DNA from 4 places in the Herminiimonas arsenitoxidans genome. Region 1 is predicted to be linked to each of the others. Evidence: predicted binding sites of a transcription regulator. Region 1 holds the regulator's gene; each other region holds the start of a gene.
The links. The regulator sigma-54, encoded in region 1, starts transcription at its own class of promoters, with help from an activator protein. The targets are predictions, from matches to a motif close to TGGCANGNAANCTGCTTT.

Region 1 (7,980 bases):
CTGACTCTACCGCCACAGCCCGCGCAGCAAATGTGCGACTAATGATTTTTGATGTCGATGGCATTCTGACTGACGGCAGCCTGCATTTCGGCCCTGAAGGCGAAGTCACCAAAACATTCAATGTGCTCGATGGCCACGGCATCAAACTGCTGCAGCAATCGGGTGTAGCCACCGCCATCATCAGCGCGCGCCAATCGCCCATCGTATTGCGACGCGCCACCGATCTTGGCATACATCACGTATTCCAGGGCATACACGACAAACGCAGCGCGTTCGAGCAGTTGCTGGCTCAAACCAAAATGACCGCAGATGTCTGCGGCTTCATCGGCGACGATGTAATTGATCTGCCTATCTTGTTGCGTGTCGGCTTTGCCGCCAGCGTACCGAATGCACATGCTGAAGTACGCTCGCGCGTGCATTACGTCACACAAGCCAGCGGCGGCCGCGGCGCGGCGCGTGAACTGTGCGACTTTATCCTGCGCGCGCAAGGCAACTACGAGGCGGCGCTCGCGCCGTATCTTGCATGAGACGCCCCACCAATAGCGTACGCATCATCGTGCTGCTTGCACTCAGCGCTGCATTAGCGCTGGGCAGCTTTTGGTTAGTAGAAGTCATGCGCAGACAAACCGAAGATACGCTGCCAGCCAAACCGCGTAGCGATCCGGACTTCTATGTCGAGAAATTCAATTTCGTGCAAATGGGCAAAGACGGCGAAGCCCGCTACAACCTGACTGGAAGCGAGATGAAGCATTACCCTCTCGACGATTCCTATCAGATACAAAATCCGATCATGCACAGCTTCAGCAAGGACAAGCCTGCGATGGTCAGCCGTTCGCTGCGCGCAACCCTGCTCAACGCAAACAATGAAGTACACATGTACGATAACGTACTCATAGATCGTCCTGCATCTGCCACTTCACAACATTTTCAACTCAAGACTTCGTATTTGTTATTGCTACCGGACGAAGACATCATGAAAACACCAAAACCGGTAGAGCTAAAACTCGGCACCTCAGTCCTGACTGGCACTGGCATGTTTGCCAATAATGCAACCGGTGAGTTTCGTTTATCCAGTAACGTAAATGGTTTGTATCAGGCAGCAACGCGCCACAATTGAGCGCGCGATTCGACCTTTACTCGACGCATTCTTTTAGAGAATTCTCATGAAACGATTACTATCCGCACTGCTGCTTATCGCTGGCGTCAGCACCGCTCTCGGTTCGTACGCCGAAAAGGCTGATGCGACCAAGCCGACCAACGTCGAAGCCAATCAAATGGAATACGACGACGTCAAGCAGATCAATACCTTCACCGGCAACGTCGTTCTGACGCGCGGCACTATCTTGATGAAGGCCAACAAAATGGTCGTGAAACAAGATCCTGCCGGCTATCAGTTCATCACGCTGTACGCGCCACCTGGTGGCTTGGCAACTTTTCGCCAGAAACGCGATGGCGGTCCGGATCAATGGATAGATGGTCAAGCCGAACGCATCGAGTATGACGACAAGGCCGAGATCATGAAGCTGTTTTCCAAGGCACGCATGCGTCGCCTGGAAAATGGCAAACCGACGGATGAAGTCGAAGGCGAGTTCATTTCCTACGATACCCGCGCTGAATTCTTCACCGTCAATAACACTGCATCCGGCGACAGCAAACAAGGCGCCGGACGCATCAAGGCCGTGATCCAGCCACGCGCCGCTGATACAAAGGCAAAATAAGATGTCGAGCAAGCTGATTGTTAACGGACTGCAAAAAAGCTATGGCGCGCGCCAGGTTGTGCGCGATGTCGCCTTGCAAGTTGAAAGCGGCGAAGTCGTTGGTCTACTCGGCCCGAATGGTGCCGGCAAAACCACATCGTTTTACATGATCGTCGGATTGGTACCATCCGATGCCGGCCGCATTGAACTGGATGGTGTCGACATCTCGCGCCTGCCTATCCACAAACGCGCGCAACTCGGCTTGTCTTATCTGCCGCAGGAAGCATCGGTATTCCGCAAGTTGAGCGTCGAAGACAATATACGCGCAGTACTCGAATTGCAACGCCCCAATGGCAAAGCATTAAACAGCTCGCAAATTGAAGAGCGCCTCGACACACTGCTGGCTGATCTGCAAATTGAAAAGCTGCGCGAAAATCAGGCACTGTCCTTATCAGGTGGCGAACGCCGTCGCGTTGAAATCGCACGTGCACTGGCAACCAATCCACGCTTCGTGCTACTCGACGAACCGTTTGCCGGCGTCGATCCGATCGCCGTGATTGAAATTCAACGTATCGTGCGCTTCCTGAAGGAACGTGGCATCGGCGTACTCATCACTGATCACAATGTGCGCGAAACATTGGGTATCTGTGATCGCGCTTACATCATTAACCAGGGCGCAGTATTGGCCAGTGGACGACCTGACGACATCATTGCCAACGAATCGGTGCGTCGCGTCTACCTGGGCGAACACTTCCGCATGTAAGCGCGGAAGAGAAAAAAGTCTATGAAGCAATCCCTGCAATTACGAGTCTCGCAACATCTGGCCTTAACGCCACAACTACAACAATCGATACGCTTGTTGCAGTTGTCGACTCTTGAATTGCATCAGGAACTGGAACAGATCCTGGCCGACAATCCGATGCTGGAGCGTACCGATGATCCGCTCGATCATGCGATACGCTTGCTGGCTGACGGTGCCATCGGTGCAAACGGCACCACACCGGAAGGCGCCAGCGTCGAAGCCAACGCCCAAACGCCCGAGAGTGAAACAACATTCGACGCACCCGATTTACCAGAAGCTTCCAGCGCTGAAAGCGAATGGAGCTTTGACGATGTCGCACGCACATCGAAGGCACCGGAAGATGACGACGCCCGTCCGCAACTGGAAGCGCACGAGACCACACTGCGCGAACACTTGCTGGAACAGATGCGCGTCACCGTACGCGAACGACGCGACCGCGCCTTGCTTGAACTCATCATCGATGCACTGAACGACAACGGCTATCTGGAAGAAGAGCTGGAAGAAATTCACGCACGCCTGCCAGAAGAACTAGAGATCGAACTGGAAGAATTGCAGATCGCCTTGAATCTGCTGCAAAGCTTCGATCCAGCCGGCGTCGGTGCGCGCAATGCTTCTGAATGTCTTGCATTGCAAATCAAGCGCTTCCCGAAAGTGGCGATGGTGACGCGCCGCATGGCACTCGCCATTGTGGAAAATCATCTCCCCCTATTTGCGCAACGCGACTTCAACAAGCTGCGCAAGGCACTCGATTGCGACGATGAAGATCTGCGCGAAGCACAAGTCATCATCAAGCAATGCAATCCGCACCCAGGTTCGATCTTCGCCACCGATACATCGGATTATGTGGTGCCGGACGTCATCGTCAAACGCACGCGCAATGGCTGGCAAGTCATGCTCAATCACGACGTCATGCCGCGCCTGCGCGTTAATAGCATGTATGCCAACATTTTGAAGCAAAGCAAGGGCGAAGGATCGCTTGGTTCCCAGCTGCAAGAGGCTAAATGGCTAATCAAAAACATGCGCCAGCGCTTCGACACCATCCTTCGTGTCGCACAGGCAATTGTAGAGCGGCAAAAAAACTTTTTTTCACATGGTGCAGTTGCCATGCGACCGCTTGTTTTACGTGAAATAGCTGATACACTGGGTTTACACGAGAGTACTATTTCACGTGTAACCACCCAGAAGTACATGCTCACCCCACACGGGATGTTCGAATTGAAATATTTTTTCGGCAGCCATGTCGCAACAGAAGCTGGTGGCGAAGCGTCATCAACTGCGATACGGGCACTGATCAAACAATTGATAGGAGCCGAAGACCCGAAAATTCCATTCTCTGATAGCAAGATTGCCGACATGCTGGCAGAACAAGGCATGGTGGTAGCAAGACGGACCGTCGCAAAATATCGTGAAGCCTTGAAGATTCCACCGGTCAATCTGCGCAAGTCGTTGTAGATATCGTCCTGAGTAGTTTTTTGTTGTTATACGTTGCTGTGTTCAGCGTAGTCAGATAACAAGACGCGCCCGAACCTCCAGTGATCTGCCATAGGAGCACTGTATGAATCTCACAATCAGTGGACATCACCTCGAATTAACCCCCGCCATCCGCGAATATGTACAAGGTAAATTGGAGCGCATCAAACGTCATTTTGATCACGTTATCGATATCGCAGTCATCCTGACTGTAGACAATCTTCCCGAAAAAGAAAAACGCCAAAAAGCAGAAATAAACTTGCGCGTGAGAGGCAAGGATCTGCATGCGGAAAGCATCGCAGATAATTTATACGCTGCCATCGATACGCTGATCGACAAACTCGATCGCCAAGTGATCAAATATAAAACCAAGCAACAAGACCATCAACACGAAGCGATCAAACGATTGCCGGATGAGTCCGATGTTGTTGCACCCTCAGGTGCATAGATAGACCGAGCAAATCGGTCAGATGAAATGAAGGGCGCAGTTTGCGCCCTTTTTTACGTACATCGTCGACTATTTGATACTTTCTAATATCGGTTTATCTGCGCCTTCCAATATGACTTCAATTTTCAATTGGCTTTTGACAGGGACCTCATTAATTTTCCCAGGTGAAAATTTGATTTTGGCAAACGCATCACGTACTAAATCTTGAGTTTGAGCGGAGAGGACAGAATTTTCTATAGCAACCTGATCAATATCGCCGTACTCATTTATCAGTAATCGCAGTATTGCAACTTGCGACAAGCCATTTGGCAAAAAGAAAGCTAGATCAGGTGAAATATCCAGCAAAACATTAGGCCTCTCAGTTAACTCATTTACTTGAAAATAATACGGCTCAGGCAACGTCACAATAGGTGAGGTAGAAAGCTCTTCGCTCTGTTTCCCCACAATCATTTGAAGTGATTTACTAAACCCGTCCATAGATTTCACGGAATATTCTTCGTTCTCTACAGGCATCGACTTTGCGAGATCTACTGTCGCACTTGTTTGCCCCAAGTCGACAACTACTAGCTGCTGGCGCTTGACCCCGCCATCAACCATTTCCATATCTGTCCACGTTGGCACTCCCGTATCTCGCTGATACGCAGCGCTTTCCTCAGTGATAGATGCACCATTAGCGAGGATAAAACCAGCTCCAAGATGAGCTGTTATCGACAATAGCAATGCCAACAAATGAGGAGACTGGTTTTGCAAAATTTATATGAAAAATTATCTCTAAGTCATACTCAGGATGATGAAATAACACATTCATTCCATCATCCAACTTGCTGCTATTGAGTACTTAATACACGCCACGAAACCCGTCTCGTCCCAGCATTAGGTGGGGGTGGAATAGGTGGAGTCTTACTCTCTCCTCCGGCAAGATCTGTGCTATTTGGATCCGAATTAATCGCCGTCCCTGATGTCCTGATCAAAACTCTAACTGTACCGTCAGACAACACGATCACTACTGGCCTTGTGACAAGACCGGATCCAAGACTTATACCGCTGACGTTGTTTGCGCCGAAGACAGGGCCGCCGGTTAGATAATCCAGTGAATAAAGGAAACTGGCCGCAGTACCGGTTTCCACTCCACATGCATTGGCATTAGACGCCTGTGGCGTGATCGTCGTAAAGAGAAGCGCGCCTAACGCCAACGAGGGATCACCACTAACACGCTCCCCCCCAGTCAAGAAATCAACATACCAACCATTTTTGGTACTCCAATCCATTGGATTATTGCTACTTGTTCGCACTACTTGATTCGGAGTACAAATCGAGGTCGATGTTCCCGCAGGACAAGTCGTGTCAGTAAATGTTTGTTGGACGAAATTATTACCAGCAGTGCGCGGATTATCGTACGTTGTTGCATCCAAATTGTCTTTGATTGCATAGAAGGACTGCGTACGGCTATCACTAACATCCGTCGTACCCAGATAGCGGCCAGTACCAACAAACACTACCGGCTTGCTATTGATAGTAGACTTTACTGGTTGAACTGTAATTGGTTGTGCATTGCCCGCGGCATCAGTCAAGTTCACTAGCAACTGCGCATCGTACCCTGCGGCACCAATATCACCATTAATATCAAACCGCCATAGATTACCGGCAGCGTCCCCGCCATAAGCTGCTCTTGCAGTGTTGTTGGTCATGGACTCAAGCACATGAGCACTAACACGAGCAAGCCCGCTCGGGGATGCCGCGCTTCCCGCGTTCGTAGCAATACTTCTTATGACTGCACCAGTATTGGCGTTAAGTACGTACAAACGCCCCTTGCCAACATCTGCCGTGACACTACTATCTATATTGTTATAGCCGGAACTGACTAGCACCACCCATGTACCATCTTCCAATTTGGTGATTGTTGGATTGCCGTAGGTATAGCCAAGATTAGTATCGGTAAACTCCCACAATAACGTTGGTGTAGTTGGATCAGTGATATCCAACGCGTAATAGCCTTTGCCACCACGATTCAAGCCCCCAACCAAAATGGTTTTCCATTGCGCGGCTGTACATGTTGAAGTTGGCGCATTCGGACAAATATCACCCGTCTCAGGAGAATTGTCGACGTAATACTGATGTTTGCTTGAGTCCGCCGAATAGCTTTTATCTGCAATCTTGTATAGATTCGGCAGCACCATGCTCGGAATATACGCCCATGACTCCTGACCGGTTGCAGCGTCAAATGCATGCAGCATGCCATCATTGGCACCAACATAAACCTTGCCGCTGCGCGGTGCCATTAACGTTTTGAACGCGCTGTAATTTGTATCACTGTAGTTAAACAAAGGAGTTTGCACGTATCTTGCCTCGGAAGATACGATGTCCCCCAAAACGTGAGTACGCTTGCGGAAATACGTACCTTCGTTGCTACGATCACCACGTAAATAGTTAACAAGTGCGGCCCCTGAGGCAGCTGTTTGATCTGCTGCAGTCAAACAGGTAGCGCCTTGCAAAGAGGTACCGCCAGCGGGAGAGCAAAATTGCGAGAGCCCTGCTGTAGCAGAAGCGTAAGTGATGGCGGGTGTTGTGAAATAGCTTTGTTGCGCAGTGGACAAGCTACCGCTGCCACTATCAGTCCACTGAAAAGGGATTAAGCCGCTTGCACCTTTGGTGTAAATGGTACGAGTACTTAAAGGTACTATCGGAACCTTGGGCGTCGCTGTTTCATCAACATTGACTACCGTTGTGTTGTTGGCGTCGACACTCGCGCTATTAAACGTTGCACCGGAAACGTAGGCACTGTTGACCGTATAGCACTTATCCGCATTTCTAAATCCATTTCCAACGATGTAACTAGTATTGGCCGTCCAAGCTGTAGTCGCACAATCAAGCAGTCTCATCGCTGACCAATTTTGCGCAGTCAAATCTCCGGATGGAGTAATCTGCTGGCGGATAAGTTCGCCATACCACTCTACGGATTTATATGAGGAACTAAAAACGTAATTATCAGTTGCGCTCACATTTGGATTACTACTGGCAGCTGCCGCCGCAGTTCCGGGGCGGGGTGTATTAATGATCGTTGATAATGCGCTAAGCAAACCGCTGGATAGCAAATCCGGAGTAGTCGCACTGAAATAAGTTCCACGTCCATTCACTGCGGCGTGCCACAAGTCATCGACGTTCTCAATCAAGCCTTCGTCATTATTACTGATGCCAGGAACCGGCCAATTACACGAGCCACTCGATTGCCAGGAACAAATACCAGAAGCAGCGGTGGTCCCCAATGCTACTGATGCAAAGTCACCGCTTGTATCGGTTTTATAAGTCGGCGAATAAACCATTCTGCCTCGTACGCCCAAGCCCACTGTAAAAGTCGTCATATGCTGGGTAGTCGCCGTATCCAAACCATTTGACGGTACGTTATCTGGACAAAGTTTATTGGCCGTCGTGGCTGGTGCAATAATCGGTCCGGTACAAGTTCCCGTAGCATCTGCACCACCAGCATCAGCATTGCGTAAATCAGTATTGTAGTAATAAGCCGCTACGTCAGCCAGCGTATCGGAAGCACCGCCGGAGCTGGATAC
Region 2 (7,980 bases), 470 kb from region 1:
TGGAAGAAAGCATGGCCACGATTATTTTGGCGAAAGATGATCTGGAGTTACAGACGTTTCCTCTTTCGAAAGAACGCACAACCATTGGACGTAGAACATATAACGACATTGTGATTGACGCGCCTGGCATCAGTGCAGAGCATGCCGTGATCGTTACCAGTTCCCGAGAATCTCATTTCGAAGACTTGGAAAGTACGAATGGTAGCCAATTCAACGGTCAGCCGATAAAAAACCATCTGCTGCATGACAGAGACTTGATTGCACTCGCAACGTATACCATTCAATACCGCTCGGAAGAGGTTGTGCCGAGCGTAACAACACAGTCTGTTTCTGCCGGTGTGAGTAAAGAAGAATTGGGCGATATGGAGCAGATTACAGTGCCATCACAAAGAGATATGACAGTCACAACGAACAGAGCTGTAATTAGGATTTTGAGTGGATTCGGCGTAGGAAAGGAAATTGTGCTGACTAAGGCGCTAACGACCATCGGCCGTCCGGGTCTGCACGTCGCGGTATTGGCCAGCAGTGAACAAGGCCATAGTCTGACGCATGTTGAAGGTGAGATTTATCCCGTTGTTAATGGTGTTTCGATAGGCGTATTGACTCAGCCATTGGTGAGCGGCGACCGCATTCGTCTGGCGGACACTGAAATGATGTTTGTGGTTGATGGTTAAGAATAGTCGCATTAGGAGGTTTCGCGCGTTCAGAAATGACGTTTGTAAGACAAAATTTTCATTCAATGTGACAAAAATTGGCTGCCCTATAACCAAAATTGTTACTTTTAGTTAAATTTCTGTGGAAACCTCCCGTTTTTAGCCGGATTTGAGCTGGCACACCGATTGCTGTATGACAAGCAGGGTGGAAAAGCTACCTTTATTCCCAAACAGGAGAAATAAATGAAATCGATGAAGATGATGAAAAAAGTACAAAGCGGTTTTACGCTGATCGAATTGATGATCGTAGTGGCGATTATTGGTATTTTGGCGGCGGTGGCGATTCCTCAATATCAAGATTATGTTGTACGTTCAAAACTCGCCGCAGCGGTAGCAGGTGTGGAATCGATCAAACTTGCAATGGCTGAAACTTATCAAATGAATGGAACATTTCCAGCCGATGCAGACTTAACGTCTGCTGGTATCACTGTTGTTCCACCTGTCGGTACGAGCGTAGCTGTGACCGCTCCTAGTAGTGGGGCGCAAGGTGTTATTACAATTACGTTCACTACCGCTTTGGGATCATCAGTTCCTGCTAACTCAACTTTAATCTTGACGGCGGCACCAGCTACTGGTGCCAGCGCTATTAGATGGGCAGCAACCCAAAGTGGTATGGTGGCCAACAGTGCTGCAACTAATTTCGTAGCGAAGCTATAATTTTTGCTGTATCAGTTTTAAAAATGTCCCAGACTTAAAAGTCTGGGACATTTTTCATATTACGAATGATGAGAGAGCCTAATTCGCGATGCTAATCAAACTCTCTCGTGTCCCCAGCAAACCTACGTTATTTGTATGTTTTGCTTTCATAGTTCTGTTCGCTAGCATTCTATATTTGCCATTTCTGGGAAATGGATTGGTTTTTGACGACAGTAATTTATACAAAAATCTGTCCGTTTACCAATTTGCTACTACTCCTTTTGATCTGCGACCTCGGACCTTTCCGTATTTCACCTTAGGCTTTGTGCAGGTCATATATGGCAGTATTGTTATAAGTAGGGGTGTTAGTCTTTTCCTTCACGTTTGCTGTGCTTTTTTACTTTTTCTTCTTATAAGCCGTTTACTTTCTGTGGCGGTAACGCATTTCCCCCAAGGTAGTAATGATGTCGAAAGTCGACCATATGCAGTAACAATTACTGCTTTGCTTGTCGCAGTCTGGTTTGCTGTTGACCCTATTGCGGTTTATGGTGCGGCATACCTAGTTCAACGGACAATACTTTTTGCGACTCTATTTTCTTTACTGTGTCTTTTGTATTTTTGCAGAGGGCTGGAAAGGAGTAGTTGGCCTGACATGGTCGCCGCCGCGATATTTTATTCGTTGGCTGTGTTTTCCAAAGAGCACGCGATCATGCTTTGTATTGCTACCATACCCTTAGTATGGGTGTATCAGAAAAGAGCTGAGTTTGCGATGGGAAAAATTCCCCTCTTTTTATCTTTATGTATTCCGGCGGGCTTGACGATTTTTTTGCATGCAGGGCACGTTGTTGCTAATAGTTATGAGCCAGATGTAAAGATTGTCCTTCCTTCTTTGCACAGTATTTCTTTATTAGGCAGCCAATTGGGGCAGTGGGTAGTTAGCTGTTTGGCACAAATGGGTTTCTTCTTTGATTATCTGCAATATTGGTATTTCCCTGATGTACGGCGTCTATCTATTGATATGCGTGTTGATTTCGGTGAATTGTGGGCATCATGGTGGTTTTTCCTAAAGGCATTTTTATTCTTAATAAGTCCACTGATTTGTTTGTTTTTATTTAAGCGACGCGGTATGGCAAGCGTATTTGCCGCTGGTTTTTTGTATTCATGGATTGTTTTTTTGACGGAATTGGTTTCAGTGCGATTTCAGGAGCCATTTGTCCTTTATCGTAGTTATATTTGGGCGCCTGGTTATGCGTTGATGCTGGCATCCATTCTTTATGTATTTCTGACATCCCGGTTGCGGATCATTGCAGTCATCGCAATTCTTTTTGTATTCGGATTATTGGCAAGAGATCGCCTTTTAAGTTTGGTCGACGATGGCACAGCATGGAAGGATGCGGCAGCAAAACTTCAGTCAGAAACTGTTAGTGGTAGCGGTAGAATTTTCTACAATCGCGGGAGGCAATATTTGCGTGAGGAAAATCTTGAAGCAGCTATTTCGGATTTTTCGAATACGATAGTTGAGAATCCAGACGCTTATTATGCGTACTATCATCGCGGTACAGCATATTCCTCATTGTTGAAATTTGAGGCAGCGCAAATAGATTTCGATAAAGCGTTGGCTATAAATGATGAATATGGCCCGATTCATTATGCAAAGGGGCTACTTTACGAGCGGATTGGTTGTCCTGCTGAGGCAAAGAACTCTTATTCAAATAGTTTAAGGCTGGGTGTGGCGATTGCGCAGTTACGTCTTGATGTAATTACCCAGAAAGGGTCTTTAGGGAAGTCCTCACAAGAAAGCAATGATCATACGTGTCGTCGTTAGTGCAGTTAAGAAGAGTTCATCGGAAATTTTATTTTTTTCAAATAGATGTAAAAAATTAGGCGCCCCAACTTCCCGACTTTCCACCATGCTTTTCCTTAACCCGGATCTCTGTCATTACCATCCCACGATCAACCGCCTTGCACATATCGTAAATCGTCAACAATCCGATTTGCACTGAGGTAAGTGCTTCCATCTCAACGCCTGTTTTCCCGAACGTTTCAACCTGTGCGGTACAGCTCACACTGGATTTCGCTTCATCAACTGCAAAATCAACCGTCACGCGTGTCAATGCGAGTGGGTGACATAAGGGAATCAAATCGCTGGTGCGCTTGGCGGCCATGATGGCGGCGATGCGGGCGATGCCGAGTACGTCGCCTTTTTTCGCGGTGCCGGATGTGATGATCGCTAGTGTTTCCGGTTTCATGCGAATGACGCCGCTGGCAATCGCGATGCGATGCGTTTCATCTTTGTTGCCGACATCGACCATGTGTGCCTGGCCGGTGGCGTCGAAATGGGTCAGGCCATCGTTGGCGCTTGTGCTTACGGTCTTGTCTTTTTGTGCAGTCATGATGATGTGGTCGAGCAGATGGCTAGGAAGGAACGATTGCAATGAGCAGGTATCATAGCATCGTGAAACTGAAATCCATTCTCTCTCCTGTTATTTACATGCCACGATTTTCGCTACGGGCGTTAGTGATGGCGGCGTTGTTGACGGTTTGCACATTGCCGTCGATGGTGGCGCCATCGTTAGCGATTGCACAATCCTTGCCTAGCTTGGGTGATACCGAGCGGGAAGAATTGTCGCCGTTGATGGAGCGCAAGCTTGGTGAGCAGATCATGCGTGATATCAAGCGCAATCGCGATTATCTGGACGATGCGCCTTTGCAAGAGTATCTGAATAATCTGGGTGCTAGCTTGCTCGCAGTACGGCCAGAAGCGCGCGGCGAAACACAATACGATTTCTTCTTTTTCGCCGTGCGCGATCCGATGTTGAATGCGTTTGCCTTGCCGGGCGGTTTTATCGGTGTGCATTCGGCCTTGGTCTTGGCGGCACAGAATGAATCCGAGCTGGCATCGGTGATGGCGCATGAAATCGGTCACGTGGCGCAGCGTCATATTGCCCGTATGTTGGGCAAGCAAAAGCAGGATATGTTGATCCCGTTGGCGGCAATGGTATTGGGTGCACTGGCAATTAGTTCTAGCCCTGATGCCGGTATGGCCATGATTATGGGCGGGCAAGGATTGGCATTGCAGCGACGACTGAACTTCAGCCGCGATGCGGAGCGTGAAGCTGATCGTGTTGGTCTGGATATCATGCGCGAAGCGGGCTTCGAGACAACGGGCATGATCAATTTCTTTGGCCGTTTGCAACAGGCTAGTCGTGCGTATAGCGATACAGCACCGCCTTACTTGCGTTCGCATCCGATGACGAGCGAAAGGATAGCTGATATTCAGGCACGGACGCGCGATCAACGTTACAGGCAGCATGCAGATAGCCTGGACTTCAGACTTATTCAGGCGCGCGTCAAGGTGTTGCAGGATCCTAGTCACCAGGGTGCGCTGGATGCAGCGGCGAGCTTTGAACGGCAGTTGCAAGTCAAAACTCGGCCTGCAATTGTGGCAGGTAAGTATGGTTTGGCCTTTGTCGCATTGAAACAAGGTCATCCGGCCAAAGCGCAAACCTTGCTCAATGAAGCACGTGCAGCATTGAAGAACGGAGTACCTACGGCAACGAGTGCGGTGTTGGCGAGTTTGGCTATCGATATCAAATTAGCTGCACATCAGTTTAAAGAGACAGTAGCTGAAGCAGAGGCCGCCCACAATCAATTCCCCTTATCGCGCGGGATTGCGCATCAATATGCCGATGCCTTGTTTGCTGCCGGGCAGTATGACGATGCTGTGGCTTATTTACGCGATCAGGCGCAGATGTATCGACATGAACCAGAACTATATGATCGTTTGGCCAAGGTATACGCCGCGCTTAAAATGCAGGCGCAACAACATATTGCGCTGGCAGAAGCATATGCCTTGAATGGTAGTTTGCCGGCGGCGCTTGATCAGTTATCGATTGCGCGCAAGGCGCCGGATGCGTCGTTTTATGAGCTATCGATTATCGATGCGCGTGAGCGGGAAATGAAAGCGCAACGTTTGGAAGAAATACGACTAGAGAAAGAAGGTTGATCTTCTTGAGAGTAATTCCCTCATTAGAAAATAGATAGCTGGCGTAAATCAGGCTGGCGGACGCGGCAGTCGCACGAAGTGAAATTGCTCACTGACGGCAGCATCAGCAATGTAATTGACTGACACTTCTTTATCAGCATATTGCAGCGTCACATGACCGCTGGTGCCACCTTGTTCCAGCCATGCCAATAACTGCTCATCTGCAATGGCGCTATCATTCAAACGCAATTGCGACAGGCACTGCGCCATGTCTCTATCATCTAGCAATGCGATCCCGTCATTGCTTTGCAAAAACAATCTCCCCTGATCGCTCAAGTAAGCTGCTTCAATGTTCAGCAAGTGTTGACCAGTCTGCAATACAAAGCCATGTGCCGGTTCAGTATGTGCAATATAAGGTGTGACTTCCAGATCGACATAAACGCGTTGCGGGCCATTCTGAAAATACCAGCGACCTTGTTCATCACATGCGTAGTTGCGATTGATGAAGCCGATTAAAGCAAGATGGACAATTTTGTCGCCAGGGAGATTGTTCTGTTGTGCATGTTCGTTGCGCATGCGCCAGTTGCCGCGTGCATCTAGTGCTAGCCAGCCGTAGCAATGCGGTACGTTCGGCCATTTCGCTAATGCTTGCGCGACGATCGCATCCATTTCGTATCCTTTGTGCTGTTAAGCGCCAACGCCTTCAAGAAATCGGACCATGCGTTGTGGTAACCAGTTCAATTTACCCGGTATGGAGCCAACGGCAAAACCAACATGACCACCGTGATCAGGATATTCCAGCGTTACCTTGCTGGACGCTTTATTTGGTAAATATTGTGCAGGTAAAAAAGGATCGTTGCGTGCATTCAATACCAAGGTCGGTACCGTGATGTCGTTGAGTACGTATTTGGCGCTGGCGCGACGCCAGTAATCTTCGGTATTCAGATAACCATGCAAAGGTGCGGTGACGATATTGTCGAAGGCGTACAAGTCGCGTGATTGCATCATTGCATCACGATTGAACAGGCCGGGAAATTGCGCCAGTTTGGCTAGGCATTTTGGCTTTAATGTTTCCAGGAATATGCGCGTGTAAATCATGTTGAAGCCGCGAGACAAGGCAGTGCCGCCGCCAGTCAAATCGAGCGGGGCAGAGACAGCGCAAGCAGCATCTACGATTTCTGCATGATGTTGCGATTCACCCAGCCATCGCAGCAGCGCATTGCCGCCGAGAGATACGCCAGTCGCATAGAATTTTCCTGCACCTTGCTCACGTGCATAAGGTACTAGTCGCTGCAAAATCCAGTCGATCTCTGGTGCATCGCCTGAATGGTAAAAGCGCGGTGCACGATTCAACTCACCAGAACATCCGCGGAAATGAACAACAGCGCCTGACCAGCCCAGCGTTGCTATGTGTGCCATCAATGCGCGTGCGTAATGGCTATCGGATGAACCTTCCAGGCCATGAAACAGGACGATGAATGGCAAATCCTTTTTGCCATCGACAAAATCGAGATCGATGAAGTCACCATCGGGCGTATCCCATCGTTCGCGACGGTAGAGGACATCCGGTTTGGTAATACATTTCGCGGGATAGATGGTTTGCAGATGGCCGCCGGGTAACCAGCATGGAGCGGGATAGATCATCGGTGCGATAGTCCTGTTGAATCTGGAATAGGTATGTGCGGAAATATCAAGCTGCGCATGTTGTCAGAGTGGGAAGTGACTGCGGCTTAAATAGGATGTGAGTAAGTTGGTGGAATACGCGGTCGAATTGCGTGATCGAATAAATTCGGCGTTGCGCAGTGTCCGCTCAGTGCAGCACGGTGCTGCTGGGAGTTGTTAACTCTGGTCGTGGTTTGCCTGGTGCTATCGATGCATGATGCAAGACGATGCGCCAGCCAAGCGGCGTTTTTACGTAGACATTGGTTGCGATGATATGGATATCGCGTTGTGCATCTGTCGTGTTCACTGTTTCGATCAGATTGTGCACGGCATTCATCGTGTTCTGCGATACATGCAATTGCGTCGGACGGATATGAACACCGCCGCGCGTAAAAATTTCTTCCCACGAGGCGCGGATTGCGGCATAGCCGATCAATCGCGTGCCGTCGGGATGGATGCAGACAATTTCTTCATCGTCGGCCCACAGTGCCATCAATGCATCCAGATCGGCACGGCCTATGGCGTCATACAACGCGACTTCTATATCGTCTGCTGTACCGAACTGTTTGCGGGCTTTAGGCATGATGAAGTTTGATGTTAGTGGCCGTGCGCAGCTGCGCCTGGCTTCAAGCGATAGAGGGTGCCGCAGTACGGACATTTTGCTTCGCCACCGTGCGAAAACTCGAGGAACACGCGTGGATGCGAGCTCCATGCAGGCATGGCCGGATTAGGGCAGTAAGCTGGTAAATCTTTGCCGTCGAGTTCGATTGCGGCTACGGCGTTTGTTGCTGCTGTCATTTAATTCTCCGAATTGCTGGTTATTGTCTTGATGCTTGATTCTGATGTGCTGCAAATATAGTGCATATCGTGTGAACTGGCGCGGTCATATAGCAAATAATCGCGCCGTTTTGATCACACGTTCTTAGACGATCGTCAGCCAGTGGCTGTATTGCGGTGCCTTGCCTGCGACCACGTCGAAAAACA
Region 3 (7,980 bases), 280 kb from region 1:
CCGCATGTTCCTTGGCGAATGTTTCGATGGCCGCATAACGCTCGGCAACCCACGGACCGTCGTACAGCAAGGTGGTGACTTGGTCGAATAATGAAAAGTCGAGTGGAATACATTCCGCGCCAGTTTCCTTGATGCGTGCCAGTGCTTGCGCGTATGCCTGTTCTGATTGCGCATCGCCATAAAATTCCGGCTGGGCAGGAATGCCGAAGCGTGGTTTGGCCGGCAAAGAAGTCATCACATGGTCGGGACGCGCACGCGAATAACCATCAGCTTCATCGAAGCCGGATGCCTGCTGGAACACCAGTTCTGCATCAGCCACGGTGGTGGCAAATATCGATACGCAATCCAGCGTACGGCAGGCTGGCACCACACCGCGGCCGCTGATCGCGCCTACTGTCGGTTTCAAGCCGACGATATTATTCAAGCCAGCCGGTACACGACCTGAGCCTGCGGTATCGGTGCCGAGTGAAAACGCGACCAAGCCACGTGCGACTACCGAAGCGGAACCGGAGCTGGAGCCGCCGGAGACATATTCTGGATCGAAGCTGTTCGGTACCGCACCATATGGCGAACGTATACCGACCAGACCGGTGGCAAATTGATCGAGATTGGTTTTGCCGATAACTATTGCACCAGCATCCAGTAAGCGTTGTATGACGGTGGCATGCTGGGTCGGGATGTAAGCGAACTCAGGGCAGGCGGCGGTGGTGCGTATGCCGCCCACATCAATATTGTCCTTGGCTGCAAACGGTACGCCATACAGAGGCAGCGACGATAGATCAGGCAAGGATTTGCGTCTGGCTTCCAGCGCTTGTAGTTGCGCGTCGAGGTAAGGCTGATTGATCAGGCTGATCCACGCGACATCGTCTTTTTGCAAGCTGTCGAGCAAGCGGGGTAACAAGGTCGCCGGTGTGTCGCCGTTGTTATATGCAGTTTGCCAATCGCTGATAGTCCATCCAAGCATTTTGAATACTCCCATGTATACAAGTTTGTATTTGACATAGCATGAGTCATGCCAGCGTTAGAACTGATGACCTAGGCTCAGCTTATCGGTTTACATGCAAATAGCGGATGAATGGATCTGCTTGTGGTGCGCGATGGTGCGCATGCGCACTTTCCGGGTGCGTGTGATAGATGAAAAATATTGATCTGCACCGGCATTTGCACCGAGCGACTGATCCGTTACGTAGAATGACGGAGCCGGTATATTCCATATCGGCATTTGTTTTTGAGTGTTTCTTGCTTTTTCTTCAATCGAATTCTTCTTACTCCCTGTTCATGCTGAATACGCTACTTACCCTGTTGATTTTTCAAACGATGGGCGAAGGTTTGGTTTACGCCTTGTCGCTACCGGTTCCCGGCCCTGTCATCGGCATGCTTTTGTTGCTGCTCTATTTGATAGTGAAGAAGGGTGTGGCGACCAAGTTGGCACCGAACACTTCGCAATTGTTGTCGCACATGGCTTTGCTGTTTGTGCCGGCCGGCGTGGGGATTAGCGTGCATGTGCACCGGATTGCGGATGAGTGGCTGGCGATTTCGATCGCGCTGATTATCAGTACGGTCGTCTCCATCGTGGTGACGGCGGCCGTGATCAACAAGCTGAGAAAAAGGACTCAGCCATGATGCCGCACTTCAATACAGTCTGGGTTTATCTGGCCGGCTCACCACTGTTGTGGCTGACGGCAACCTTGCTGGCGTATCGCATTGCGACCACGATTTATGAAAAAACAAATCGCAGTCCCTTGGCGAATCCGGTAGCGATTTCGGTGGCGATACTGGTGCTGGTGCTCTACATCAGTGACACGCCGTACAAAACCTATTTCGACGGCGCGCAGTTTGTGCACTTCTTGCTCGGGCCGGTTACGGTTGCGTTGGCGATTCCCTTGTATATGCAACTCGATAAATTGAAGCGCAACTGGTTTCCCTTGCTGGCTGGTGCTTTGATAGGCGGTGCGGCAGCAATTACTTGCGGGATGGGAGTTGCGTGGCTGTTGGGTGCGTCGCCGTTGACGGTCTTGTCTATGGCGCCGAAGTCGGTGACGATGCCGATTGCGATGGGGGTGACAGAGAAGATTGGTGGCCTGCCGACCTTGACGGCGGTGATGGTGATGCTGACCGGTATTTTCGGTTCGGGTATCGCGCATTACATTTTCAAGGCGATGAAAATCACCGACGACATTACCTGCGGCTTTACCTTGGGCGCAGCGGCGCACGGCGTTGGAACGGCACGCGCATTTCAGGTCAATCAGGAAATGGGGGCATTTGCAGGTTTGGCGATGGGGTTGTCTGGAATTTTGACGGCATTGCTGGTGCCCTTCGTGCTGAAATTACTGGGCGTAATTTAGAAAATATTGCTAGCCGTAAGCGCCGCCGGTCAGAAACAGATCGGTGGCGCGCGCCATACTGATAATCACCGCAGTAAAACCGCAAGCGAAGGTCAGTACCAGCAGCAAAACAATCGGCCAGCGTGATGCAGATGTGCGCGCTGAGTGAGGGTTGTGTTTCGCATCCCACTTCTCATCTGACGTTAAACCTATCGTCAATGCTTCTATCCATCCGGCAAAAATTGAGAGCGGAAACAAGGCCAGCAAACTGATGATCAGCGAGTGCGGCGCTCGCGTCAAAACGACGGCGCCGACGAAAAGCGCAAACGCACACAAATAAATCCACGCCCAGAAGTCTTTCGCACCATACAAATAAAAACGATGCGCGCCTGTGCCACCGAGCAGGACCGCCAATAAAGTGGCGACAGTCTTGCCCTTGTGTTTGCTGCTGGCTGGGTGATTGATAACGGCATCCATTAGTAACTTGGCGCATTAGCGCGAGCGGTAGCGGTTGACATCGTTAGGCGAGACAGCCGTGCCCTGATTGCCCCACGCATTGCGTATGTAAGTAACGACGGAAGCGATTTCCTCATCCGTCATCGATTGACCGAATGGCGGCATGCCGTATGGACGCGGATTGCCGGCGGTACTCGGTGCGTAACCACCGTGCAAGACCATGCGTATCGCATTGGTTGCGATTGGTGTCGTGATGGCGCGACTGTTGGCCAGTGCAGGATAAATCGATGGCACACCTTGGCCGGATGCCTGATGGCAGCTGGCGCATTGATTCTCGTACAGCTTCGCGCCGGCTGTGATCATGTTTTTCTTGGTGTTGTCGCTTACGCTTTCTGCCGTTGCGACTGGCGCAGCGATTTGTTGCGGCAAGGACTTCAGATAAACAGCCATCGCATTGATGTCTTCATGCGTCGCATATTGCAAACTATTGAAGACGACTTCTGCCATCGGGCCGCTGACTGAGCGACGCGGTGCGACGCCGGTTTGCAAGAGCGCAGCAAGATGTTCTGTTTCCCAATTACCGAGACTGGATTCTGCATCGCTATTCAATGGCGGTGCGTACCAGTTCAACATCGGGATCATGCCGCCCCCCAATTCTGCTTTCAAGTCCATACCGCCCAGCGTATCGCGTGGCGAGTGACAGGCACTGCAATGACCCAGGCCTTGCGTCATATACGCACCACGATTCCATTCCATCGATTGTTTGTCGTCATTGACGTATTGGCCAGGACGGAAGTACAGGGCGCGCCATACATAGAGCGATGCGCGATTGTCATAAGGGAAGCGCAAATCCGGCGCACGATTCTTTTGACTGACTGCCGGTAATGTTTGCAGGTAGGCGAAGATCGCATCCGAATCGGCACGCGTGACCTTGGTGTAATTCGTGTACGGGAAGGCCGGGTACAAGAGGCTGCCGTCTTTCGATTTGCCATTGTGCATGGCTTGCCAGAAATCGCCGTTTGTCCATTTGCCGAGACCGGTTTCTGCATCTGGCGTCAGATTGGATGTGTAGATATTGCCGAAAGGTGTAGGCACGGTGCGACCACCCGCATACGACTCGCCACCGCGTGAGGTGTGGCAGCTCATGCAGTTGCCGACACGTGCCAGATATTCGCCTTGTTTCAGTTGTTGCGCAGGGTCGGCCGGTGGCACTGATGGCTGGTCGATATCAGGATTTCTGTTTGCCAGAAACAGCCACGCGACGAAGATGGCGATGACGGCCAGCAGCAGTGCGAATAGGCGCGATAAGTATTGTCGTTTCATGGGTATGCGTCTTCGTTTTTCTTTTTAAGGTGCGAGATTGCCGCACTCGAGAGGAAGCTTCGTGGTGATGGCGGGCGCGGGTGTCGCATCAGCCGGCACGCGCTGTTCGGATAACCATGATGCGGCGGCGGTGATATCCGCTGCGCTCATTTTCATGACGATATCTGCCATGCAGTCTGGTTTGGCAGCGTGACGTGTACCGATTTTCCAGGCACCGATTTGCCCCAACAGGTAATCGCGTGGCAAGCCGATCAGGCCGGGAATGGCTGGCGCTGTGCCGGTCATTTTTGCGCTATGGCAGGCGACGCAGGCGGGGATACCTTTTTCCTTGTCGCCGTGATGCACCAGCAGACGGCCGCGTTCCAGTTCGGCTGGATTGGACTGAGTGGGTTGCGGTTCTGGATACGGTGGATGCTGATCAGAGAAGTATTGCGCGATCTCGCGCAGATAGGCGTCCGACATGTTTTCCAGCATTGCGGTCATGACGGGATAAGTGCGCTTGCCGTCGCGGAAGTTGATTAACTGGTTATATAGATAGCCGGCTGGTTTGCCAGCTATGCGCGGGTAATAGCCATCACTGCCGGCGCGACCTTCCTTGCCGTGGCAGACCACGCAAGCGGCGACGCGTTGTGCGATGGTATCGGGAACCTTGCCTTCATCGGCGGCGCTGGAGATGCCGGCAGTGAGCACTAGGCAACTAGCGGTGAAAAGTCGGACGAAACGAAAACACTTACTGAGCATAGCGTGCAATGCACTCATTTTTATAGGTCTCTTGGCCGGTTAGCGTCGACGTACAGAGATGTCCTCTCTGTAACTTGTCGGAAGTTCCACATGATACTGCAAGGGTAAGAGCTAACCTCCGCTTTAGCCAGCATCAGAAGGCGGAGAAAAAACCGGAGCAGTTTGCAGAAGTGCAGAGAAAAACAGTATTGCGATGGTTAAAAGGGCAATGCAGGCATGAAATTTTTTCAAGCCATCTGTTTGGCCAGTTGTCCCAGCGTTGCCAGCGCGGCTTCCATGCGTGCATCCCAGATGTGACCGTAATTCAATCGGATGCAATTGGTAAAACCGTGGTGCGCAGAAAAAATCGGTCCTGGCGCGATGCTGATGCCTAGTGCCAGCGCTTGCCTATGCAATTCCAGCGCATTCACTTTATGTGGCAATTCGACCCACAGAAAATAACCGCCTTTAGGTCGTGTTGCCTGCGTACCGAGTGGGAAGTGGCGTGCAATCGCTTCCATGAATAGTGTTTGCTGCACCGACAAGGTGTGACGCAATTGGCGCAGGTGACGGTCATAACCGCCTTTTTCCAGATAGGCAGCGAGTGCGGCTTGTGCCGGAGCGGATGCGGCCAAAGTCGTCGTCAGTTTGTGGCGTGCGACGGCGCGTGTATAACGCCCGGGCGCGGCCCAGCCGACGCGATATCCGGGTGCGAGACATTTGGAGAAAGACGAACAGTGCATGACCAAACCTTTGGTATCAAAGGCTTTGGCCGGCATAGGGCGTTTGTCACTGAAATATAGTTCGCCGTAGACATCGTCTTCTATCAGCGGGATTTCATGCTGTGCGAGTAGTGCGACCAGGTCGCGTTTCTTTTCATCCGGCATCAGGCTGCCAAGCGGATTCTGGAATGTCGTCATCAACCAGCAGGCTTTTGGTTTATGACGCTCGATAGCACGTGTCAGCGCCGCCAGATCTATTCCTTCGCGCGGATGCGTCGGCACTTCTATCGCATGCAAGCCATTGCGTTCCAGCGATTGCAGCGCTGCGTAAAAAGTTGGCGATTCAACCAGCACCGCATCGCCGGGACGCGTTACTGCGGTTAGACAAAGATTCAGCGCATCGAGCGCACCGTTGGTGATGACGATTTCATCAGTATGTATATGCAAGCCATCGGTCAGATAACGCAAGGCGATCTGGCGGCGCAATTGCGGATTGCCCGGCGTCAGGTCATCGACGGCGCTCCACGGATCGAGTTGCTGCACGCTGGATGCCATTGCGCGTGCGAGTCGCGCCATCGGGAATAGCAAAGGGCTGGGGAAGGCTGAGCCTAGCGGGACGACGTCGCGCATCTTGGCTGACTCCAGTACTTCAAACACGCGCTCGCTGATATCGACTGGTGATGAGGCCTCATCCGGTTGCGATGCCTGTTCTGGCTCCGGCGGCAGCTTCTGCGCGCCGCCTGCAACGTAATAACCGGAGCGTTCACGTGCGCGTATCAGGCCGCGCGCTTCCAGCAGGTAATAAGCCTGGAAGACAGTAGACGGACTGACATTGCGGCTGATGCTGGCTTGTCGCACCGAAGGCAGACGATCACCTAAACGCAAGACGCCATCCTGTATGGATTGCGCGAGTTCGGCGGCGAGCGTTTCATACAATTTCATGTAATGGGTCTCTGCGTACGGGGAAAGTGGGGCGAACCTGTGAAATATCGCGCACGCGCATGATAAAACATTATTCGCGCTTCCTACTGCGTGGTGGACTACAATGACGCCTGAAGTAAGCCAAGACAACCGCTGGCTGTCATTTCGGTGATGGCGGGAGGAAGGTCCGGACTCCATAGAGCAGGGTGACGGTTAACGGCCGTCCGCCGTGAGGCGAGGAATAGGGCCACAGAGACGAGCGTATTAAGTTACGGTGAAACGCGGTAACCTCCACTCGGAGCAATTCCAAATAGGCACGCGTTGACGTTGCTCGCGGAGCGTGCGGGTAGGAAGCTTGAGCCGTGGAGTAATTCACGGCCTAGAGGAATGGTTGTCATAACGAATAAGCTTGCTTATTCGTCGTAACAGAATCCGGCCTATCGGCTTGCTTCAACTTCTTTCTAAAGCGGTGCGACTATCTGTCGCGCCGCTTTTTCTTTTTGTGCGCGATATTTTCATCGCAGCAATGTTGCTGCCTGAATAGGCATGTCTGCGCCTACGTTCAGCATGCAGATAATTGAATCTGTTCCAGCAGGCCCTCCGTATATCACTACGCAATCTTGCAAATAGCCTGTACCGAAAGGAACGATCATGCGCAAACTCTCTTACGCCTTGCTACTCTCTGCCTCACTCGCATCCGTATCATTCGCTTATGCCGCCGATGCTGTGATGGTTGGTGGTCAAAGCATGTTGCCTAGCAAGGATATTGTCGACAACGCTGTTAACTCTGCCGATCACACGACTTTGGTTGCTGCAGTTAAAGCCGCTGGTTTGGTTGATACATTGAAAGGAAAAGGTCCGTTTACTGTATTTGCACCAACCAATGCTGCCTTCGGTAAATTGCCAGCAGGCACAGTAGATACCTTGGTCAAGCCAGAAAACAAAGCAACGCTGACAAAAATCCTGACCTATCACGTCGTGCCAGGAAAATATGACTTCGCTGCATTGGAAAAAGAAATCAAAAAACACAAAGGCACAGCACAATTGGCAACTGCCAATGGCGCAAAACTGACCTTTGTGATGAATGGTAAACACAATATCAATGTGAAAGATGACAGCGGCAACACTGCCAGCATCAGCACATATGATGTTTATCAGTCGAATGGTGTGATCAACGTGATTGATACGGTGTTGATCCCTAAATAATGGGTGGTGTTTGATGGGTGAACGACTGCCGTCACAGTCGTTCAACGCGCGAGTCTTAGGCTCGCGCGTTTTTTATTGGTGCGCTGATTAGCATTGCATGTGTGGGTGACTATCTGTGTTGTATGGAGAAATGCTTCTTGCGTGAACTAGCTTGCATGCGGCACGATCTATCTTTTATCGTCATTCCACACAGGAGTTTGCAATGAATCTGCACATTACACTTGGTCCACTTCTCGCCTTGATCGCCGGCATCCTGATTTTGTTGATGCCACGTCTGCTGAATTTTATTGTTGCCTTGTATTTGATCG
Region 4 (7,980 bases), 1.4 Mb from region 1:
TTTGAAGGTACCAGCATCAGCAGCGCACGCTGGATTACTTGCGACGACAAGAAGATGCTGGCTGATTTTGAAAAATCATCTGCCGGTCATAATCTGGCCCACGACGCTGCTGGCAATCTGGCCTATCTGGCCAGTTCCGGTGTCAATCTGCGACTGACGCAAGAGCGTTGGCCTGCGGTTACTTTCCACGAAACACGTGAACACGCAGTCAAGCTTGCCTGATTGAATGTCTCGCATCCCATCGTTGCCGCGTAGCGATGGGATGATTCTCTTACTCCCGTTCCATATAACTGCTGATAGGCAAGACAGTATGCTGTGCTTGCTTCATTCGTGCATTCTTGGCATCGTGTAGCCAATTGTTTGTAATAGGAACGACATGCCGAAAATTTTCAAATTCACTCAATTTTCCTTGCGCGACTTGATCGTCACTGCCGGGCCGATGACGGTTCTGGTCATTGCGCTCTGTTATGTCGCTTACCGCTTGGTCGATCCTACGCCGCCAACGCATGTAACGTTGGCGACCGGACAGGAAAACAGTGCTTATGAAGAATTCGGTAAAAAGTATGCCGCGGCCTTGGGTAAATTCGGTATCAAGGTGACGTTGGCACCATCACTGGGTTCGCAGGAAAATCTGCAGCGTTTGATGGATCCTGATTCGGATGTCGACATTGCATTTGTGCAAAGTGGTTCGATAGATCAGGAAGCGGCGAAGGAAGCCGGACTGGTCTCGTTGGGCAGCTTGTTCACGGAGCCGATCTGGTTGTTTTATCGTGAGAGCAAGCACATCACGCAGTTGACGCAATTGAAGGGATTGCGCGTCAATGTCGGGCCGGAGGGAACTGGTGTGCCGAAGTTGTTCAAGACCATTCTGTCGGTCAACGGTTTGGAACCGAGCGATGTAAAGATCAAGCAATTGGAAAATACGCCCGCTACGGTTGAGTTGCTGGCAGGGCGTATTGATGCGCTCGTTTTTAGTTCGGCACCGGATGCCTTGCTGATACAGATGTTGTTGCAGACACCGGGCATCAAGCTTTTTGACTTCACGCAGGCAGAAGCGTATTCGCGTCGCTTCCCTTATTTATCGCATGTCATTTTGCCGCGCGGGATAGTCGATTTGGGCAAGGATTTGCCACCGAAAAATTATCACTTGATCGCACCGACGGCGACCTTGGTAGCACGCGAAGATTTGCATCCGGCTTTGATCGATTTATTCGTGCAAGCGGCCGCGACAATACACGGTGGTGCCGGTTGGTTCCGCAAGCAGGGAGAATTCCCTAATGCGAGTTACACGGAAATTCCAGTTGTGCCTGAGGCCGAAAAATTCTATCGCAATGGTCCGCCATTTTTGCAACGCTATATGTCGTTCTGGCTGGCCAATTTCTTTGAGCGCATGTGGGTGGTGATTGTGGCACTAGGTGCATTGATCTTGCCGTTGTCGCGCATCGTACCGCCGCTCTATGTATGGAAGGTGCGCTCACGCGTGTATCGCTGGTATGGGCAATTGCGTACCGTCGAACAAGTGATTGAGGATGTGCCACCGGAACAGCGTGCGACTGTTTATCCGGCACAGTTGCAGCGTTTGAAAGAGATAGAGGAGAAGGTGAATCAGATCTCGATTCCGCTTTCGTTCGCGGATGAGTTATATCGCTTGCGCAGCCATATCAATCTGGTGCGCAAGCGTATCTTGTGGCTGAGTGAAGCTAAAGCCGAAGCGGCTTAAGCGCCTATCCAGGGCAAGCCTGCCTTGCACCAGCCGTTGACATTTTTGCGATGGCCATCGGCATCTTTATCGCCTTCAAAACCTTCCAGTACATCGAAGGAATTGGCATAGCCGTTTTCTGTTGCCAGCTTGGCGGCGTGGCGTGAACGTACGGCACCGCGGCAGAGAAAGAGCAGGACGGTATCTTTATCTGCAACTTGTTCCAGTTGCGGCAAAAAATCCGGGTTGGGTATCCCGCCCGGATACAGATTCCATTGCACAGCCGTATGTTGTTCCGCCGCGATGTCCGGACGACCGATCCAGTCGCGTTCAGCAGTTGTGCGCACATCGACCAATTTGACCTTGGGATCGTTTTGCAACAGGGCGTAGGCTTCTTGTGGCGTAAGAGCGCCAGCATAAGGTAATTGATTTGCCTCGCCGCGCGCACGCGCAGTAGCGAGAATGTCAGCAGAAGTTGTCATGATGTAGATTCGGGTTGATGGTGCGACTTATTATAGATGAGCACTTGTTTGTAAGTTTGCCGTAGCTACGCATTGTTATAATCGTCGTTCACGTCAATCAGGTAATCCCATGACTACTATCCAGTTTATCGCAGCGATTATCTTTGGCATCGCGCTCATACATACTTTCGCGGCAAAATCCTTTGAGCGTCTCGCGCATCATCATCCCAAACATGCAGGCTTGTTGCATCTATTAGGCGAGATCGAAGTCGTCTTTGGCTTCTGGGCTTTTGTCCTGATCGTGGTGATGGCGCTGGTATCTGGTGGCACGGCTGCGCTGGATTATGCGGAGTCTCGACAATATACCGAGCCGCTGTTTGTCTTCGTGATCATGGTGATCGCCGCTTCGCGACCAGTGCTGGAAATCGTCAAATCACTGATTGCGACGATTGCGCGTGTCGCCCCTTTGAATACAGCCATTGCGCATGTGTGGTTGTGCATGGCGCTGGTGCCCTTGATAGGCTCATTGATTACCGAACCTGCAGCGATGACGCTGGCTGCCCTGATGCTGGCTCCGCTGGTATTTCGTCCAGGTATTCCTGAGTGGTTGAAGTACGGTGCGCTTGGTGTGCTCTTCGTCAATATCTCGATTGGCGGTACCTTGACGTCGTTTGCTGCTCCACCTGTGTTGATGGTGGCGACCACATGGAGCTGGGATAGTGCATTCATGGCGGCTAATTTCGGTTGGAAGGCCGCGCTTGCAGTGTTGATCAATGCGACTGGCATTACGTTCCTGTTGCGTTCCTATATCAAGAAAGCTGATGCGGAAGGTAATGAGCAGAGTGCGGAAGCCGGCATGCCTTTGATCGTCAGTCTGGTGCACCTCGCATTTTTGTGCGGTGTGGTGGTGTTTGCGCATCACCCGGTGATTTTTATTGGTCTGTTCCTGTTTTTCCTCGGATTTACGAAAGCGTATGAACAGTTCCAAAGTCCGCTGATTTTGAAAGAAGGCTTGCTGGTCGGATTCTTCCTGGCCGGTTTGGTAGTCTTGGGTGGCATGCAGCAATGGTGGTTGCAGCCTATCGTTGCCAGCCTTGAGCCGACGGCACTGTTCTTTGGTGCACTGGGTTTGACGGCAATTACCGATAATGCTGCGCTGACCTATTTAGGCTCTCTGATCGAAGGGATGTCTGATGCGGCTAAATACATGCTGGTTGCCGGTGCAGTTGCCGGCGGCGGTTTGACAGTGATCGCTAACGCGCCGAATCCGGCAGGTGTGGCTTTATTACGTCAAGGCTTCGAAGATCAATCTATCGGCATGCTCGGTTTATTGCTTGGTGCTCTTTTGCCAACAGCTGTTGCCGTCGTTTTCTTCCTTGCTCTTTAGTTGCATCAAAATAGTGCGTTCATTCAGTTTTTCCAATGATTTGCACTTTTAAGGTGCTTAATTAAGATGATTCACCAAAATGGTGAATCATCTTTCTCGCCAGAAGATCGCCTGCATGCTCCAAAAGAGCGCTTAGCCCGTAAACACAGGCTGCTCCAGCAAGGTGCGCTCATATATTTTTGCTGAAGATGGTGGCATGGAATCTGCTATCATTTCGGGCGAGTTATGGACACATGCTGTTAGTACACGCACGTCTCACAACCCATTTACTAATTCTGTATTACTTTGCTCAATTTTAGGAGATTCGCATGGCAATGACGGCAGCAGAGGTCTTGAAGATGGTGAAAGACAACGAAGTTAAATTCGTTGATTTTCGCTTTGCTGACACACGCGGTAAAGAACAGCACGTCACTGTGCCAGTTTCGCATTTCGACATGGATAAATTTGAATCCGGTCATGCGTTTGACGGTTCCTCCATCGCTGGTTGGAAAGGTATCGAATCATCCGACATGTTGTTGATGCCGGATCCGAACACCGCAAACATCGACCCATTCTTCGAAGAAACCACACTGTTCATGCAGTGCGACGTGATCGAACCATCGGACGGCAAAGGCTACGATCGTGACCCACGTTCGATCGCTAAACGCGCTGAAGCGTATTTGAAATCCTCCGGCTTGGGCGACACCGCTTACTTCGGTCCAGAACCAGAATTCTTCATTTTCGACAGCATCCGCTGGAAAATCGGCATGGACGGCTGCTTCGTCAAGATCGATTCGGAAGAAGCATCGTGGAGCACCGGCGAGAAGCTTGAAGGCGGTAACACAGGTCACCGTCCTACAGTTAAAGGCGGCTACTTCCCAGTGCCACCAGTCGACAGCTTCCAAGACATGCGTTCGGAAATGTGCTTGATCCTGGAATCCCTCGGCATTCCAGTTGAAGTACATCACCACGAAGTTGCTGGCGCTGGTCAAAACGAAATCGGCAGCAAATTCTCGACTCTGGTTGAGCGCGCTGACTGGACCCAGAACCTGAAATACGTTGTTTGGAACGTGGCGCATACCTACGGCAAAACAGCGACTTTCATGCCTAAACCTATCGTTGGCGACAACGGTTCGGGCATGCACGTGCATCAATCGGTCTGGAAAGACGGCAAAAACTTGTTCGCTGGCGACGGCTATGCAGGCTTGTCCGATTTCGCTCTGTACTACATCGGCGGCATCATCAAACATGCTAAAGCATTGAACGCGATTACCAATCCAGGTACCAACTCGTACAAACGTTTGGTTCCAGGCTTTGAAGCTCCGGTCAAATTGGCTTACTCGGCACGTAACCGTTCCGCTTCGATCCGTATCCCACACGTATCGAATCCTAAAGGTCGCCGCGTTGAAGCGCGTTTCCCAGATCCACTGGCTAACCCATACCTGTGCTTCTCAGCGTTGCTGATGGCAGGTTTGGACGGCGTACAGAACAAGATCCATCCAGGCGAAGCAGCCTCGAAAGACTTGTACCACTTGCCACCAGAAGAAGATGCATTGATCCCAACAGTCTGTGCTTCGCTGGAAGAAGCATTGGACGCGTTGAACAAAGACCGCGAGTTCTTGACTCGTGGCGGCGTGTTCAGCGACGGCATGATCGATGCGTACATTGAATTGAAAATGCAAGAAGTTCAACGCTTCCGCATGACTGCTCACCCAGTCGAATACGATATGTACTACTCGCTGTAATCAATCTTTTGATTGTTACCGCAAGGTGAAAAAAGGCGGGAGGAGCGTAAGCTTTTCCCGCCTTTTTTATTGATCTGTTGCTAGTACGCAGTAAACTGGCGATCAGTGTTTGTCAGGCTTGAATTGTTGCCCTAAACTAAGAACCCGATTTAACAGTTTCAAAAAAGAAAGTCTATGAAACGTCAACTCGCAGTCCTGTTTCTCTCTTCCATCGTATTTTCCGCCTATGCGCAAAATGATGTCTATCTGTGTATAGATAGCAATGGCAACCGTGAGTACAAAAATACCGGCCCTACCAATAAATGCAAAAAGGTCGATTTGCCCGGCGTGAGTACAGTTCCGGCGGCAAAAAAGCCAGCCACACAGCAGACGGCAGTAGCCAAGCCATCCTCTCCTAGCGATTTCCCTCGTGTAGACAATACAATTCAAAAAGCGCGTGATAGCGATCGCCGCCAGATTCTGCAGGATGAGATGCGCGCCGAGGAACAAAAACTGGCTGATATTCGCCGCGAATACAATAATGGTGAGCCGGAGCGTCGTGGTGACGAGCGTAATTATGCAAAATACCAGGAGCGCACAGCTACGCTGAAGGATGATCTTGCTCGTTCAGAGAAGAATGTAGAAGCATTGAAGCGTGAACTCGGCAACCTGAAATAACATCGGTACGATGTTTGCTTGGATCAGGCCGCATAGTGCGGCCTTTCTTTTTGGATTCCTGTGAAAAAACCTTTAATAGCTTTAGATGGTCTCGATTTATTAGCGTCAGCCGTTCTTGTTCTACGTGCGGATAGCGAGATTGCGTATGCCAATCCGGCAGCAGAAATTTTGCTGGAAAGCTCAAGCAAGGCACTGACAAATCATAAGTTGAATGAACTCTTCATCAATTGTCATGAACTGGAACAAGTATTCCAGGAAGCTCTAGAGCATCAATTCGCCGACAAGCGACTGGATTTGGTCCTGGAGCGTATGGGACGTGACCCTTTACAAGTGCATATTGTGTTCTCTGTGCTGGATAGTGCGGAGACGCCGGTATTGATAGAGCTGCGTGAGAACGTGCAGCAACTGAAGCTGGATAGAGAAGAGCGTTTGCTCGATCAGAGTCAGGCCAATAAAGAGTTGATTCGTAATCTCGCGCATGAGATCAAAAATCCGCTGGGCGGCATACGTGGCGCAGCGCAGTTGCTGGAACTGGAGCTACCGGAGCGGCATCTAAAAGAATTCCGCGAATATACGCAAGTCATCATCAAGGAAGCAGATCGCCTGCAAACGCTGGTGGATAGACTGCTGGCACCGCATCGCAGCCCGCATATCGTTGGCGATGTGAATATCCATGAAGTGTGTGAGCGCGTACGTAGCCTGATTGTGTCTGAATTCCCGAATGGCTTGAAGATCAAACGTGATTACGATCTGTCGGTGCCAGAATTCCGTGGTGACAAGGAGCAACTGATACAAGCGGTATTGAATATTGCACACAATGCGGCGCAAGTGCTTTCCGCACGCATGAAAGCCGGTGATGCCGAGTTGACTTTGCGTACGCGTATTGCGCGACAAGTGACGCTAAACAAGGTCCGATACCGGCTGGCATTAGACTTGCATATCATCGATAACGGACCGGGCATCCCGCCTGACATCCGCGATCGTATTTTTTATCCTTTGGTCTCGGGCCGGGATGGCGGTAGTGGGTTAGGGTTGACGCTGGCACAGACATTCGTACAGCAACATATGGGTTTGATCGAATGCGAGAGCCGGCCGGGATGTACGGATTTCAGAATTTTGATTCCATTGCCATGAGCAGCTTGAGCTCGAAGTTGGCGATGGATCTATAAACCTAGCCACATGACGCGGGACACTATAAACATATGAAACCAATCTGGATTGTTGATGACGACGAGTCGATCCGCTGGGTCCTTGAAAAAGCGCTGGCGCGCGAAAATCTTCCAACCAAAAGTTTTTCCAATGCACGTGATGCACTGGAGGCTTTAAAAACCGGTGCGCCGCAAGTATTGGTTTCCGATATCCGCATGCCTGGGGAATCTGGTCTCGAATTACTGCAAGCCGTTAAAGCCAAACATCCTGGCTTGCCTGTCATCATCATTACTGCATTCTCCGATCTGGATTCTGCAGTTGCAGCATTCCAAGGTGGCGCGTTTGAATATCTGGCCAAGCCATTTGATATTGACCATGCAGTTGGATTGATACGTCGCGCATTGGAAGAAAGTCTGCGCGAAACCAGCGTCGAACAAGTGTCGGCCGAGACGCCAGAAATTTTGGGACAAGCACCGGCGATGCAAGACGTCTTCCGCGCCATCGGTCGTTTGTCACAATCGAATGTAACGGTGTTGATCACAGGTGAATCCGGTTCTGGTAAAGAATTGGTGGCCCGTGCTTTGCATAAACACAGCCCACGCGCATCACAACCTTTCATCGCATTGAATACAGCAGCGATTCCTAAGGATTTGCTGGAATCAGAATTGTTTGGTCATGAGCGCGGTGCTTTTACCGGTGCACAAGCAACACGTCGTGGTCGCTTTGAACAAGCAGAGAACGGTACTTTGTTCCTGGATGAAATCGGCGATATGCCTTTTGACTTGCAAACACGTTTGCTGCGTGTGCTGTCCGATGGTCATTTCTATCGCGTCGGTGGTCACCAACCTTTGAAGGCGAATGTACGCGTGATCGCTGCAACGCATCAGAATCTGGAACATCGCG

Region 2: BQ6873_RS18375 (pilin) is a predicted target of sigma-54. The motif match lies at 829-846, and genes of this name have one in related genera.
Region 3: atzF (allophanate hydrolase) is a predicted target of sigma-54. The motif match lies at 1,001-1,018, and genes of this name have one in related genera.
Region 4: glnA (type I glutamate--ammonia ligase) is a predicted target of sigma-54. The motif match lies at 3,740-3,757, and genes of this name have one in related genera.

The regions. Positions count from the first base shown of each region.
Region 1 is NZ_LT671418.1:2,826,119-2,834,098, reverse strand. It holds gene BQ6873_RS13410 (KdsC family phosphatase) at 1-527, shown strand, start outside; gene lptC (LPS export ABC transporter periplasmic protein LptC) at 524-1,117, shown strand; gene lptA (lipopolysaccharide transport periplasmic protein LptA) at 1,164-1,718, shown strand; gene lptB (LPS export ABC transporter ATP-binding protein) at 1,720-2,460, shown strand; gene BQ6873_RS13390 (RNA polymerase factor sigma-54) at 2,482-3,951, shown strand; gene hpf (ribosome hibernation-promoting factor, HPF/YfiA family) at 4,055-4,417, shown strand; gene BQ6873_RS13380 (energy transducer TonB) at 4,487-5,146, opposite strand; gene BQ6873_RS13375 (pilus assembly protein) at 5,245-7,980, opposite strand, start outside.
Region 2 is NZ_LT671418.1:3,300,785-3,308,764, forward strand. It holds gene BQ6873_RS15675 (FHA domain-containing protein) at 12-674, shown strand; gene BQ6873_RS18375 (pilin) at 897-1,370, shown strand; gene BQ6873_RS15685 (tetratricopeptide repeat protein) at 1,567-3,174, shown strand; gene moaC (cyclic pyranopterin monophosphate synthase MoaC) at 3,230-3,742, opposite strand; gene BQ6873_RS15695 (M48 family metalloprotease) at 3,784-5,355, shown strand; gene BQ6873_RS15700 (DUF2946 family protein) at 5,404-6,003, opposite strand; gene BQ6873_RS15705 (YheT family hydrolase) at 6,022-6,978, opposite strand; gene BQ6873_RS15710 (YybH family protein) at 7,145-7,579, opposite strand; gene BQ6873_RS15715 (zinc-finger domain-containing protein) at 7,594-7,794, opposite strand; gene BQ6873_RS15720 (branched-chain amino acid transaminase) at 7,919-7,980, opposite strand, start outside.
Region 3 is NZ_LT671418.1:3,107,069-3,115,048, forward strand. It holds gene atzF (allophanate hydrolase) at 1-964, opposite strand, end outside; gene BQ6873_RS14765 (CidA/LrgA family protein) at 1,279-1,623, shown strand; gene BQ6873_RS14770 (LrgB family protein) at 1,620-2,345, shown strand; gene BQ6873_RS14775 (NINE protein) at 2,355-2,801, opposite strand; gene BQ6873_RS14780 (cytochrome c) at 2,817-4,103, opposite strand; gene BQ6873_RS14785 (c-type cytochrome) at 4,128-4,844, opposite strand; gene BQ6873_RS14790 (aminotransferase-like domain-containing protein) at 5,072-6,487, opposite strand; RNA gene rnpB (RNase P RNA component class A) at 6,600-6,922, shown strand; gene BQ6873_RS14800 (fasciclin domain-containing protein) at 7,118-7,672, shown strand; gene BQ6873_RS14805 (DUF3096 domain-containing protein) at 7,875-7,980, shown strand, end outside.
Region 4 is NZ_LT671418.1:1,404,001-1,411,980, reverse strand. It holds gene BQ6873_RS06615 (peptide chain release factor 3) at 1-222, shown strand, start outside; gene BQ6873_RS06610 (TAXI family TRAP transporter solute-binding subunit) at 377-1,720, shown strand; gene BQ6873_RS06605 (rhodanese-like domain-containing protein) at 1,717-2,181, opposite strand; gene BQ6873_RS06600 (putative Na+/H+ antiporter) at 2,291-3,547, shown strand; gene glnA (type I glutamate--ammonia ligase) at 3,856-5,271, shown strand; gene BQ6873_RS06590 (DUF4124 domain-containing protein) at 5,446-5,928, shown strand; gene glnL (nitrogen regulation protein NR(II)) at 5,989-7,062, shown strand; gene ntrC (nitrogen regulation protein NR(I)) at 7,131-7,980, shown strand, end outside.